4 regions of the Paenibacillus sp. LRG-1 genome follow, and region 1 is predicted to be linked to each of the others. Evidence: riboswitches for the same ligand, from Rfam matches in the RefSeq annotation. Region 1 holds a riboswitch; each other region holds the start of a gene.
The links. A riboswitch is a leader RNA that binds a small molecule or an ion and turns the genes downstream of it on or off. The one in region 1 is predicted to bind cyclic di-AMP.
Positions count from the first base shown of each region.

Region 1 (3,187 bases):
ATAAAAGCCGCAGCAACCGCAAAACCGGAAGCAGCCGAAGTGAACATCATCATCGTGACGAACGCCATCTGTGTCAGATACGTAAGCCCGCTTTCTCCGCTATAATGTTGGAGATTCGTATTCGTCATAAAGCTGATTACCGTATTAAAAGCTAGTGATGCTTCCATATTACTGTTTCCAGCCGGATTACCGGGAAGCATTCCCTGTAAACGCAACAGCAAGTAGCTGATCGCCACAAGCACGACATTCGTTGCAATGAAACTCATAACATACGTAGTCCAACGCATGCTCTCCAGCTTCTTCAATCCTACTATCTTATAAATCAGCTTTTCTGTTCCGCCAAAAATCCGATCCGTCCGATTGGGTTCATTCGAGAATACATGATACATATAGGTGCCCACTGGCTTTACCAAGAGCAGCAATATGACGATCACAATTCCAATTTGAAGCAGCTCCATCCTTTATTCCTCCTTCAAAATGCTCCTGCGTTTGGAACAACAGACCTGCTTCCAGAGCACCAAACGTGTGCACACGTTTGCGAAAACCTGCTACCTATGATGCTTAATATTCAGATCTGTTGTTCCCGCCCGCTCTATCCCCTATAGCTGATTAGAACTTTTCAGGGTTCAGGAGTGCGTAGATTAAATACATAAACACAATAGCCGTAAGTCCAAGTATAACGATCATCCTCTTCGTCCTCCTTTAGAGGTCTGCGCATCACACCAGCGTACAAACAGCAGTATCACTCCATAACTCACAGCCATGACGAGCAGCATGTATATATCCATCATGTTTATACCCTCCGTATCGGTCCTCAGATCGCCATTCTTATTTGATCATAAAATCATAAAACAACTATGTTATAAGTGCTTATCCGTTCAGCAGAAAACCCACCTCTCCGTTCAATGTGTAGATCACATGATCCGCTCCCAATCCCCGATAAATTCCTTGTGGATTACAGCCGTGCGTAATAACATAGATCGATTCCGATGTTAGCGGCCGACATATTTGCAGGAAACGGCACGTCAGATTCAAGCTGTTCTCGAACAAATACACACTACCAATTTCTTTTTTTGGAAAATTCCATTTTCCCGCTTGCATGGTATTGATGCGGACAATGTGCTCCACACCCATTTTTTTGAGCTGTCGTTCCTCCTGGGCGCTATTCGTGAGAACTGCAAACGCCAATTTTTTGAAAATAAGCAATTTCACAAAACTTCTGCCCGCTTCATTCGGTGCAGTGACAATAATTAACCGACCTTCCATCAGTAGCTCCTCTCCCGGTATAAAAAGACAACAAAAAGAAGCCGAAGGAAAAAGGCTTTCCTCCGGCTTCTTACATATCCATGATAAAATAAACCATGGCTGCACACGGCGGTTTGTTGCCTCTCCCTGTACGCTTACGAGGTTAGCTGTCGGATTCGGACGTGAGAGTCGCCCTATTTCTGGCACTTGACCGGAAAATTCACCCCATGAGACACACGGCTTCCGAAGCCGTACAATCTCGATTGGTTCCCCCGCTTTTGCAACTGCAAAATTCAGCGCTATAGACATTTCGTTGTTGCTTCATTCAAGTTAATTTGAAATTACGTCTTGAATCATACACCCGCGCATGGAAGACTGTAAAGCTCAACTGCGGGGTTATAAATCGGCCTTTAGAGCCTAGGATATTAATAATAGCGCTTACAATGCAACTATGCTTCTCACAGCTCCTTCAATCTCTGTTTTTCATCCCTTTTCGAAAATGACAAGCATGTCAATATTGGCGTAGGGTAGAGCGTTTTTGGCCTTTTTTTGTAAAAAGAGAAGAAAATACGCTATATGTACCAGCTAAACACCGATTGAACCCGCTTTTATAAGAAGAAACACCTTAATTCGCTCCATTTGCGGTGCGATTTACTGTTTTGAACAAAATACGATTTTACAGCGGCTAAAGGCTTGATACAGCTTTTCAAAACTTGCAACCTCGCTTTTAATTGCTTACAATTTAATTGCTGAATATTGAATAAGGAGAGATACTATGACCGTTTATGAATATGATGCGCACACCCTGCAAGGGAAACAAATTCCGTTATCCACATATGAAGGGAACGTTCTGCTTATCGTGAACACTGCCAGCAAATGTGGGTTAACCCCCCAATACAAAGCGCTACAAGAGCTATATGACCAGTACCATGAACAGGGGCTCGAAATTTTGGGATTTCCCAGCAACCAATTTGCCAAACAAGAGCCAGGTTCCAGCGAGGAGATTTCCGAGTTTTGCCAGATCAATTATGGTGTTACCTTTCCGATGTTCGCCAAGACAGATGTCAATGGCGATCAAGCGCACCCCTTATTTCGTTACCTGACCCAAACTGCTCCGGGGGTATTAGGGTCCAAAGCGATCAAATGGAATTTTACTAAATTCTTAATTACACGAGAAGGTAACGTATTTAAGCGCTATGCACCGCAAACCACTCCAGATAAGCTGGCGGGAGATATAGAGAAGCTTTTGCAGCAAAACTGACATCCTTCTTTATCACAGTTAATAAATGACCTATTGTCTACCGTTGCTTCTGTGGCTAAAGGATATAACGAAAAATGCTTAACAAAAAAAGCATCCCTTCACGTAAACCGTGTCAGGATGCTTTTTTAACTGAGTCTTGCATATAATGCGGTCGAGAGGACTCGAACCTCCACGGGCGTACGCCCACTACCCCCTCAAGATAGCGTGTCTGCCATTCCACCACGACCGCAAATCATAATGTAATGAGGCAACAGATTTATTATACTCTCTCATCAACTATTTGTAAACAAAAATATAATAATTATTTTATATGTTATTTTAACTAACATGTATGAGCGATAAGAATATTTGATTTGACACAAAAGCTATTTAAATGTAAATATATATTACATATATTTCGAATATTTTTCGTTATCCCCAAGTAAAAAGTAAAATAACATAACATGACATAAGGATTCACTTCGAGGAGGCGAACCACCTTGCATAAAGGCAACCGCTTGCTGAACTATGCATTATTGTTGGACCCTTCCCTACCTGTTGGTGGCTTTACCCGTTTTAACGGACTGGAGAAACTATCGCGTAACGGACATTTGAACAGTCTACAAGACCTGGAACATTACATGCTGGATGATTTGTATCCTCAATTTACAACCGTTGACGGCATGGCTATCAAAAGTCTGT
Region 1 covers NZ_CM170126.1:1,530,636-1,533,822, reverse strand. The annotation lists gene kdpA (potassium-transporting ATPase subunit KdpA) at 1-458, opposite strand, end outside; gene ACUUJN_RS06715 (potassium-transporting ATPase subunit F) at 610-687, opposite strand; gene ACUUJN_RS06710 (hypothetical protein) at 871-1,266, opposite strand; cyclic di-AMP (ydaO/yuaA leader) riboswitch at 1,382-1,554, opposite strand; gene ACUUJN_RS06705 (glutathione peroxidase) at 2,021-2,506, shown strand; tRNA gene ACUUJN_RS06700 (tRNA-Leu) at 2,653-2,735, opposite strand; gene ACUUJN_RS06695 (urease accessory protein UreF) at 3,004-3,187, shown strand, end outside.

Region 2 (3,187 bases), 1.4 Mb from region 1:
CTCAAATCCAGCCGCCTTGTAAGCCCGGATAGCGCGCCCATTCCAAGTGAGTACCTCTAGATCAATTTCATTCTTCGGGTTGCGTCGTTGGGCTTCCTCTGCAATGGCACGGACAAAATCAGAGCCTTTGCCATGTCCGCATCTTTCGGGATGCATTCCAAGACCTAGCCGGGTCACACCGATCATAGGAAAATATTGAGCAAATCCCGTCAGCTTATTCTCTTCATCCAGTACGGCAACATATTGCTCTTGGCGAAGCGTGGGACTTCCAAATTCGACTTCAAGCGCCTTCATTTGTTCCCAGGGGAGCCAACCGTATATATTATAAGGTGGGTCATAGCGCCACTCACAGATTGCAGCCGCTTGATGCTCGTCCATCGGTACGATCCGATAGTTGGATATTGAGGCCGGCATGTGTTTCATCCTCCTTTTACAGGTACTTCAATCATTAACAACAGATTGTAGACAAGTTGCAGGGGAATGGCAAGCGTGTTTATTTCATACTCAAGTCGGGTATACATTCAATAAGAAGGATTTACTGCTCATATGCTCCCCCAGCGCTGACGGTAAAACCGACGATGTTCGCTAAAATTGAAACCTTTTGAGGCTTCAGTTCGTCAGTAATGATAATAATTGCTGATGTTGTGGACATAAAAAACCGCAATTCGATTCCGGCCAGAATCAAATTGCGGCTAGGGTTAGCTTGCTGTGCGTTAGTTATTCTACGTTGTCGTCATCAGGAATTTCTGAAGCTACAGAATGGTAAGCGTCTGTGCTCATAATTCTTTTTGCACCGACATAGCGGTTAGCGTAATAATTTTCGTTCAGTGAGCTAACTACTACACCACGTGAAGTCGAGGAGTGGGCAAATTTCCCTTCACCTACGAAGATACCTACATGGGAAATGCCTCTTCCTGTGGTGTTGAAGAACACCAGGTCTCCAGGTCTCATTTCATCGCGGGATACAGAAGATCCCATTTTGAATTGTGATCCGGATTGATGCGGAAGTTTAATTCCCAGTTTGTTGAATACATACATTGTGAAGCCGGAGCAATCGAATCCCTCGAGTGTAGTGCCTCCGCTTCTGTAGCTCGTTCCTTTGGCATCTTGAATGACCTGGTCCATCTTAGAGTCTGCATATGCACTGCCGCCACCGAATGTAAAAGATGTAAAGGCAATGGCAAGACCCATAGCTGCGATCGTTAGCTTCTTCTTCAAAAAAAATATACCCCTTCCAATGCCTGCGAGGTTAGCTTAAGGATTCGGTAGAAGGTTCCCCTATGACCACTCTGTTGCGAGATCAATTCACCCAAACTGGTTCCCCCGCTTCCTAGGTGCCAGGAATTAGGCTTAACTTAAGATGTGCACCTTGGAGAGCAGTATTCACAATAACGTTATTTTTGAGATAAAGGTTACAATAAAGATTACAAAGTTGTTACTATCAGTTCACTGCGATTATTGTAACAAAGACGGCTGGCTTTGGCAAATGTTTCATTGCAAAAAGTTACAAAAAAAATCTGCTCCTAATGTCCAAGGAACAGATGTTGTTAACAGTATTCAGTTATGTGTCGTTTGCGCGGATATGAATCAAGATTTTTCGACAGACGGAAATGAAGTAAAAAACATAAAGGCAGGGCTTAACTTCTACTGGAGATATCGGTATGCCATAGTCTGTACTGCGAACTGATATGCCACAGCCTGACCAGACTAGTAACAAAATGATACGATTGCTGGAGAATGAGCGCCAGCATGCCAGTCCAAATCATCGCCACGGTGCCAAATAGACCGAAGACCAGCAGCACACAAGCACCAAGCAAAAGAGATATACCGACAGCTGGAAGGAGCTGGCGAAAGAAGGCGAGCAGGGACGATAGTATGGCGTGACCACCGACAGTCCCCAGTTGCATATACAGGATGCACTGCCGAATGAACCATCCGTATGCCATCCATCCCATGACATAGGGCAACAAATGCAGCAGATAAGAGGAAGATTGAAGTGCTCCTGCTACAATAGGGTAGAGTCTCGGTACTACCCAAATGGCGGGAAGCAGCAGCAGTCCCAACTCGATGATGTAATACAACAGCGACGACATGCCATGGCGTTTCATACCCTTGAAAAAGGACAGGCTTTGCGGTTCAGTCGCATCGGTATGCAGGCTTTGATATATTCCGGCTCTAATGAAGGGAGTGATCAGTATGCGTAGTACAGTCGCCCCTAGTAGTATCCACAAATACACATGTACTTCCCGGCTGTCCATCAGAGCAATCTGGCTCTCCATCCAAAACAAGGTCTGTCCCAGCTCGTTTTGACCCTGATCAGGATAACGGAGCAGTAGCGGGATAACGGCAGACTGCACCAGCCGATAGAGAAACACCCCCCACAGTAGTCGATACAGAAATAAAATGATAACGATATAGAATCGTATGCGCACCAGCGCCCAGCCCTCTTTTATAACAGTCCGCATCTATAGACACCTCACCATGACAGACTTCCAAGCAGTGTTTCTAACAGCTTGGTTACACTTACATTCCAACGGGTTTGTTGCTTTTCGTCCAATTCGGCTTTTAGGCTATTGTTAATGTGCTTGTTCTCCAGTGCAATGGTATATAGAGGATCAAGGGTTACATAGGAAACGGGAGAAGTACTTTTGATCCGAAAAGTTGTGCTTTTGCCCGCGCCGTCCCAAGCCTTGAATATCGTGGTACCATCCTTGAAGGTAAATTGGACAGGGATCTTGGGATAATCCGCCCCTTTTTTGCTGACCGTCACGACTGCTTCATATCCATTCTCCAGCTTGTGGTTCGTGATATGATCCACCGAAAAGTCCGCCATCTGGCCGTCATATACATACTGTTCAAAATAGTGGCTCCATGAGCGTCCGGTGGCTCTCTCCACGATACGTTGAAAATCCTGGGAGGATGGATGCTTGAATCGGTACGTCTGGACGTAGGTCCGCATAATCCGATCCATTTTTTTCATACCCACCTGACGTTCAATGCCCCGTAGTACCAGCTTGCCTCGAGAGTAGGCGTTTTGCGCGTACTCAGCAGCCGAGCCGTACTTCCATGACTCGCGGTTTAGCGGCTGTGGGGAGGCTATCTGTCCCGATTGTAATGGCAAGTTGGGGGTAAGCCCATATTCTTGCTCCATAAGCCGCTCCTCTGCATAGGAGGTGAAGCCTTCATC
Region 2 covers NZ_CM170126.1:134,782-137,968, forward strand. The annotation lists gene ACUUJN_RS00535 (GNAT family N-acetyltransferase) at 1-414, opposite strand, end outside; gene ACUUJN_RS00540 (C40 family peptidase) at 718-1,218, opposite strand; cyclic di-AMP (ydaO/yuaA leader) riboswitch at 1,224-1,361, opposite strand; gene ACUUJN_RS00545 (hypothetical protein) at 1,638-2,465, opposite strand; gene ACUUJN_RS00550 (M1 family metallopeptidase) at 2,477-3,187, opposite strand, start outside.
Region 2: it holds a riboswitch for cyclic di-AMP, as region 1 does, so the genes downstream of both, ACUUJN_RS00540 (C40 family peptidase) here and ACUUJN_RS06710 (hypothetical protein) in region 1, are expected to answer to the same signal.

Region 3 (3,187 bases), 1.5 Mb from region 1:
TGCAGTCATAAAAAGGTTGTAGCCATCGGAGAGATCGGTCTGGATTATTATTGGGATACATCACCGAAGGATGTGCAGCATCGGGTGTTTCGAAATCAAATTGGTCTGGCTCGTGAGCTCAAAATGCCCATTGTTATCCATAACCGGGATGCACATGAAGATATTGTTAAGATTTTGCGCGAGGAAAAAGCGAGTGAGATTGGCGGAGTCATGCACTCCTTTTCGGGTAGCTGGGAAACTGCCAAAATGGTGCTGGATATGGGATTTCACCTTTCCTTCGGTGGTCCAATAACGTTCAAAAATGCCAAGCAGCCAAAAGAGGTGCTCGCACAGGTGCCGCTGGACCGTCTGCTCATTGAAACTGATGCTCCCTATCTGACGCCTCATCCGTTTCGTGGGAAGCGAAATGAGTCTGCACATGTGAGACTGGTAGCAGAGGCTGCAGCCCAAATCAAAGGGATTACAGTGGAGGAATTAGTGTCAATAACGACCCAAAATGCCCTGGAACGATTTGACATTCAATGAAAAAGTGAAGAAATCGATCAAAATAAAGAGATAGACGAAGCTAATCATGAATTTGTTGCAGGAAACTCGAGAATATTACAATATTTTAACCGAATATTTTAAAAAATGTACTTGAAACCTGCTTTACAACATGCATAGAAACAGGATATCATCTTTTCAGTGAATTGTTGTTTGAATGTAAACATCAACAAGTCATTTCATGAACCAGTCTCGCTGAGTCCCTTTTACAGGGAACGGGGGAACCGATATGGCTTACAGTACGTCCGGCGTATGTGCAAGAAGGGAACGTCTCTTCCGCCAGCCGGCTCGACCTAAATTCTTTTCCCGGATGGGATTGAACAGGTGGAGGAGCCGTATTTCGATTTCTTTCTGGGTCTTCGGGGTGAATGTGAAGGCGACCGCCATGAGCGGTTGACCCAAGCTAGGGCGACTCTCTACGTCCGAACCCGACAGCTAACCCCGTAAGCGTAACAAGAGAGAAGCCATCTCGTGCATGAGTTTTCCCGCATATTCACACATGCCGGAAGCCACGAAAGAGCTCTCTAGTCTCTTTCTCTGGCTTTTTTTGTTGTGAATAAAAGAAAATCTGTCATCATACTGTGGTTAAACAGGGGAGGACAGCATGCCGCGAAGACGGGTACATGGTGCAGGACAGTCGCAGTTTGGGCTTGTCTTGTAGAAAATCTGTTATAGTCACGTCAAATCTCAACTATGTCTTACTCCAGACGGCGGGCTATGTAAGGAGGACGGAGGAAATGGGCATTTTCCAAAAAAAGGATACCCATGAGTCACGCTCATCCAGCATGTCTTACGTATTGCGTTGGAAGCAAGAGAATGTGCGCCAGGCTGCTTTGGTTGCTATTTTTCTAATCGCGCTAACGATTATGATTTCAATTCTGATGTACACGCAATCTAAAAAACAAGTCTTTTTTGTCATCGATGGCAAGGCGTCTGCGGTAGAAACCCGGGAATCCAAGCTTCAAGATTTGCTGAGCGAGCATTCCATTTCACTTCAGCCGCATGATACAGTTTCCATGCCGCTAAATGGAGCAATACAGGATGGCGATCGCGTAGTCATTAAACGTGCCAATCAAGTCAAAGTATCTTCAGGCAATGAGACGAAAAAGCTGTACACAACAGAAAATACAGTAGAAGGTGCCATTCGTACCTCGGGCTATAAATTATCATCAACGGATAAAGTTTATCCTGCGTTGGATGCCTCTGTTTCGTCTAACATGGACATAAAAATCGTCCGTGTGAAGAAACAGCAGGTCGAACAGAAAAAACAGGTGCCTTATCAGGTCATCAAAACGGCCGATCCGAGTCTTTATAAAGGCGATAATCGGGTCATTCAAAGCGGCAAATCGGGTGTGGTCGTCCAGCACGTTCAAAAGGTATATCATGATGGAAAGTTGGTATCCAAACAGCTGGTTAACAAGGAAGTTGCACAGAACCGTGTGGATAAAGTCATTGCAGTAGGAACGAAGAAAAAACCGGTCGTTCTGGCTGCTTCCGTCGGTCCCAATGATGCGGTTAAGGCAACAACGGTTAGTTCGGGCAGTGCTGTCCGTAAAGCAGGCGTCAATTTTAAATATAGCAAAGTTTTACAAAATGTCTCCATGACGGCGTATTCCTCACAGGAGCCAGGTATCGGTACACGTACTGCATCCGGCGCACGTGTCACGGAAGGACGCACCATCGCGGTCGATCCGAGTGTAATTCCAATCGGCTGGTGGGTGTATATCGAAGGGGTGGGCTTCCGCCGTGCGGAGGATACCGGTGGCGCGATTAAAGGCCACAAAATCGATGTGTATTATGAGAGTTTGAGCCGAGCCAACCAATTTGGTCGTAAGCACGGTAAAACCGTTTATGTTATCGGACCGATAAAGCCTGAAATCAACTAAAACAGGTTGTGTATGTTGAGGGCAATGCGATAGTATTAATAACATAGTTATGCCATGCTAAGAAGAGGATATCCTCTTCTTATTTTGTTTTCAAAAGCAGGGAAAGATAAATATAGCTTGCTGTGTAGCAGTGGAGGGAAACGCAAATGATCAAGGAAGTGATCGTGGTAGAGGGCCGGGATGATACGGTGGCCATTCGCCGCGCTGTTGAAGCGGATACGATAGAAACTGGCGGCTCAGCCATTAATAAAATGACGCTGCGTAAAATTGCATTGGCGCAGGAGCGGCGGGGGGTCATCATTTTAACCGATCCCGATCATGCAGGGGAGCGCATCCGTAAGATTATCGCTTCCAAGGTACCCGGCTGCAAGCAGGCCTTTATACCCGAGGCAGAAGCGACGCGTAAAGGAGATATTGGCGTGGAGAATGCCTCACCAGAAGCGATCAGACACGCTCTTGCACGGGTCCATACGACAGTGGAAGGCGCCGACCCGCTGATTGAGTGGGCGGACCTGATTGATGCTGGACTCATCACCCATCCCAATGCTGCTGCACGCCGTATGGCCTTAGGGAATGTGCTGGGTATTGGTTATTGTAACGGAAAGCAGCTACATAAACGGCTCTCTGTATTTCAGATCAGCCGCGAGGAATTTGCCGGGGCGCTGGCACAAATTGAAAGTGAAGGATTGTGATATCCGTATGACAGGGATTCAAGATATAGCAACACCGCGGCGTACGAAGGACATTATTCAACGGCA
Region 3 covers NZ_CM170126.1:29,300-32,486, forward strand. The annotation lists gene ACUUJN_RS00135 (TatD family hydrolase) at 1-525, shown strand, start outside; cyclic di-AMP (ydaO/yuaA leader) riboswitch at 727-1,009, shown strand; gene ACUUJN_RS00140 (resuscitation-promoting factor) at 1,281-2,429, shown strand; gene rnmV (ribonuclease M5) at 2,576-3,121, shown strand; gene rsmA (16S rRNA (adenine(1518)-N(6)/adenine(1519)-N(6))-dimethyltransferase RsmA) at 3,129-3,187, shown strand, end outside.
Region 3: it holds a riboswitch for cyclic di-AMP, as region 1 does, so the genes downstream of both, ACUUJN_RS00140 (resuscitation-promoting factor) here and ACUUJN_RS06710 (hypothetical protein) in region 1, are expected to answer to the same signal.

Region 4 (3,187 bases), 2.8 Mb from region 1:
TAGAGCGCTACTGCCATGAAGAAGGTAACACCAATCTGGAACACCATAAGAAATATAAGCATGCCCTTACCGCCTGCTTCTGCTTGCAATAAAGGCAGCATGTTCATTGTCCCAGCTATACTTGCAATAAAGTATATAACGGACAGAACAATGCCGCGTACAAATGAAGTATGTCGTCGGGTGAGTGACGCATACACAATGGCAAGAACACCCAGCACAAAGCTAAATAGGGCATAACCCGCATAGGTCATCCAATTCGCCCAAAATGTTTGCTTTTCGATATAATCGGTATAGGACGACGGGGCCGAAAAGCTTTGAGAGAAGGAGCGAACATCACCGTCTTCGAAAGTAAAAGCCAGTGTAAGTACCGAGGCGCCGATTTTTTTATCGTCTACGGTATACTTTAATCCACCTTCTTTTTCAGTGGTGGCGAGCTTCAAGTCCGACGGCTTAAAGCCAAAGCGCTTGACCCATACTGCGGCCGCCTGCTCCTTGGCTTCAAGCGTCATGCCGTCCTCAGCTACACGTATAAGCCTGTTACGTGCTTCTTCATCCGTAGAAATATCAGCCTGTGTGTAATTGGTACTGGAGGTGATCCGTTTAAAGCTAACGACCTTCCCAGTGGATAAATCCACATGAATTTGCAGTTTGCTTTTCGCTGAGGATTCAGGCAGATCAACCCGAAAGGTTTCGTAAGGGTAATTTTTCTTCCATGTACGGTCGTACTGTTGAAGCAGTTTTTCTCTAGATAAATAACCGTACAAATCTGTTTCGGCCTGATAGGTCACGACAGGCTCCTCTGGCTGTGATTCAGTATAGCCCAACTCGGAGCGGGCAAAGTCCAATGCGTGTATGACCGCTTCTTGTTTGCTGATGACCTTTGCGTTCATTACTGATTCTGGACTCGGATTGCTAAGCGAGGGAATAAGCAATTGAAAGATAAAAAAGCAAATCAGGCCAATCCCGCCCAGCAAGCCTAATTTTTTGAAGTTGGCCGTGAGCACGACCGGTTTCCCGATAGGATTCATGAGTTTCCTCCTTAATCTGTAAATAAGAACATCCATTAAAGATATCATACTGCACAGGTTCCCGCCAACAGACCAGCGATATTCATGAAAATAGAGTGAAAGCACTTTAAAGTTCCAATAAAATAAGATAAGCTGCGATTAAACGATGCCCATTCGCAAAATAAAGCCAATTTCACGTTTTTTCGGCGAAATCGGTTTTGTGATCTGGATATAGAAGGATTATAATCTTGAGGCAATGCCTATAAAATACATAGGTAATGATATACAGTTAAGCCGAATTTCTATGAGAAAACGGGGGAACCATGTTACTGGGGTGAATTTTACAGCTGATCCTGCTGGATTGGATGTGTAAATAGGGCATACTGTGCTGCCCGAATCCGTCAGCTAACCTCGTAGGCTATGAGCAGGAACCAAGTCAGGCACTCGGTTTTCCGGTGTCTATTTTTGTGCGTATAAAAGTGTTTGGATTGGTTAGACCGCTGCGGGTGCAGATTATTCTTCCGATTGCTGTTATCCCCGGATTTTTTGATTGTATAACCCCTTTAATGGTTAAAATCCGGAGATAAAGGCAAACGCTTCGCTTCTTCAGAACAATTCTGCTTCCTTCGCTGCTGCCCGCCAATAGCACAGGGGGCAGAGTAGTGCTTGACATGCATTCTTCCTGTATTCAGGGAATGCTAATTATAGTTACTAAAGGTTTGGAAAAATCAAAAAAATTAGGGGCAACGACGATCGGAAGATCAAATGGAACGCGTAGCGGGCTTACACCGTATTAAATCACTGTTTTTATAGTTTTAAGGATTAGGAGAGAAGTGATGAATAGATGAATCCCAATGCAAGCTGGCTCCGGCTTTCTCCACCGCAGATATTCGTTGCGGGCTTTGCCATTATCATTCTAATAGGTAGTTTATTGTTAATGCTGCCGATCTCCAATACAACAGGAAAGCCACTTGCGTTTATAGACGCTTTGTTTACTGCCGCTTCCGCGACCTGTGTTACAGGGCTTGTCGTAAAGGATACGGGGACCTTTTTTACAACCTTTGGTCAAGTTGTTATCGCTGCGCTCATTCAGATCGGCGGCCTGGGCTTTATGACTATGGCTACCTTGATCGCGCTGGTGTTCAAACGTCGGATTTCCTTACGGGAGCGCCTCATTTTACAGGAAGCGATGAATCAGACCTCTGTCGAAGGAATTGTCGGATTGATTCGTAAGGTGCTGCTGTACTCGCTGGTCATTGAGGGCGTATGTGCTGCAATATTTGCGATTCGCTGGTCGTTTGATATGCCTGTAGGCAGGGCGATTTATTTTGGGATTTGGCATGCCATCTCCATGTTTAACAATGCTGGTTTTGACTTATTCGGGCACTTTCGCAGCCTGACAGGTTATGTATATGATCCGATTGTTAATTTTACAGCTATGTTCCTGATTATTTCAGGCGGCATTGGTTTTGTAGTGATGTCGGATCTGGCAGAATATCGCAAGCGCAAGAGACTGTCCTTGCATACTAAGGTGGTACTCAGCATGACGGGCGCTATGATTGTAGTCGGCACGCTCGTGATTTTTGTATTTGAATTTACGAATCCAAAGACTCTTGGCTCGCTTGATTGGGGTGGTAAACTGCTGGGATCTTTATTCCAGTCCGTTACCCCCCGTACCGCAGGTGCCAATACGCTGGACATTGGAGGCTTGCGGCAGGCTACGCAGTTTTTTATCATCATACTCATGTTTATCGGGGCTTCTCCTGGCTCTACTGGAGGCGGGATTAAGACCACAACATTCGCGCTGCTCATTGGAGCCGTGATTTCGATGCTACGGGGGCGTGAAGATATTGTGCTGTTCAGGTACCGACTTGCGCAGGGACGAATTTACAAGGCTTTGACCATTACACTGCTGGGGCTGCTGTTCGTGATCGGGGTGACCATGATTTTGTCGGCAACCGAAGATCATCATTTTTTGATGATCTTGTTCGAGACGGTGTCTGCGTTTGGTACGGTGGGGCTGTCGATAGGGCTTACACCTGATTTGACAGTCATAGGCAAGCTGGTGATTACCCTGACGATGTTTGCAGGTAGACTGGGGCCACTCACGCTAGCTTATGCACTGGGGCCGAAAAAGGGTAAAGAATTATATCGTCATCCGGAAGGCAAAATGATTATAG
Region 4 covers NZ_CM170126.1:4,816,510-4,819,696, reverse strand. The annotation lists gene ACUUJN_RS21330 (CPBP family intramembrane glutamic endopeptidase) at 1-1,028, opposite strand, end outside; cyclic di-AMP (ydaO/yuaA leader) riboswitch at 1,290-1,442, shown strand; gene ACUUJN_RS21325 (TrkH family potassium uptake protein) at 1,852-3,187, shown strand, end outside.
Region 4: it holds a riboswitch for cyclic di-AMP, as region 1 does, so the genes downstream of both, ACUUJN_RS21325 (TrkH family potassium uptake protein) here and ACUUJN_RS06710 (hypothetical protein) in region 1, are expected to answer to the same signal.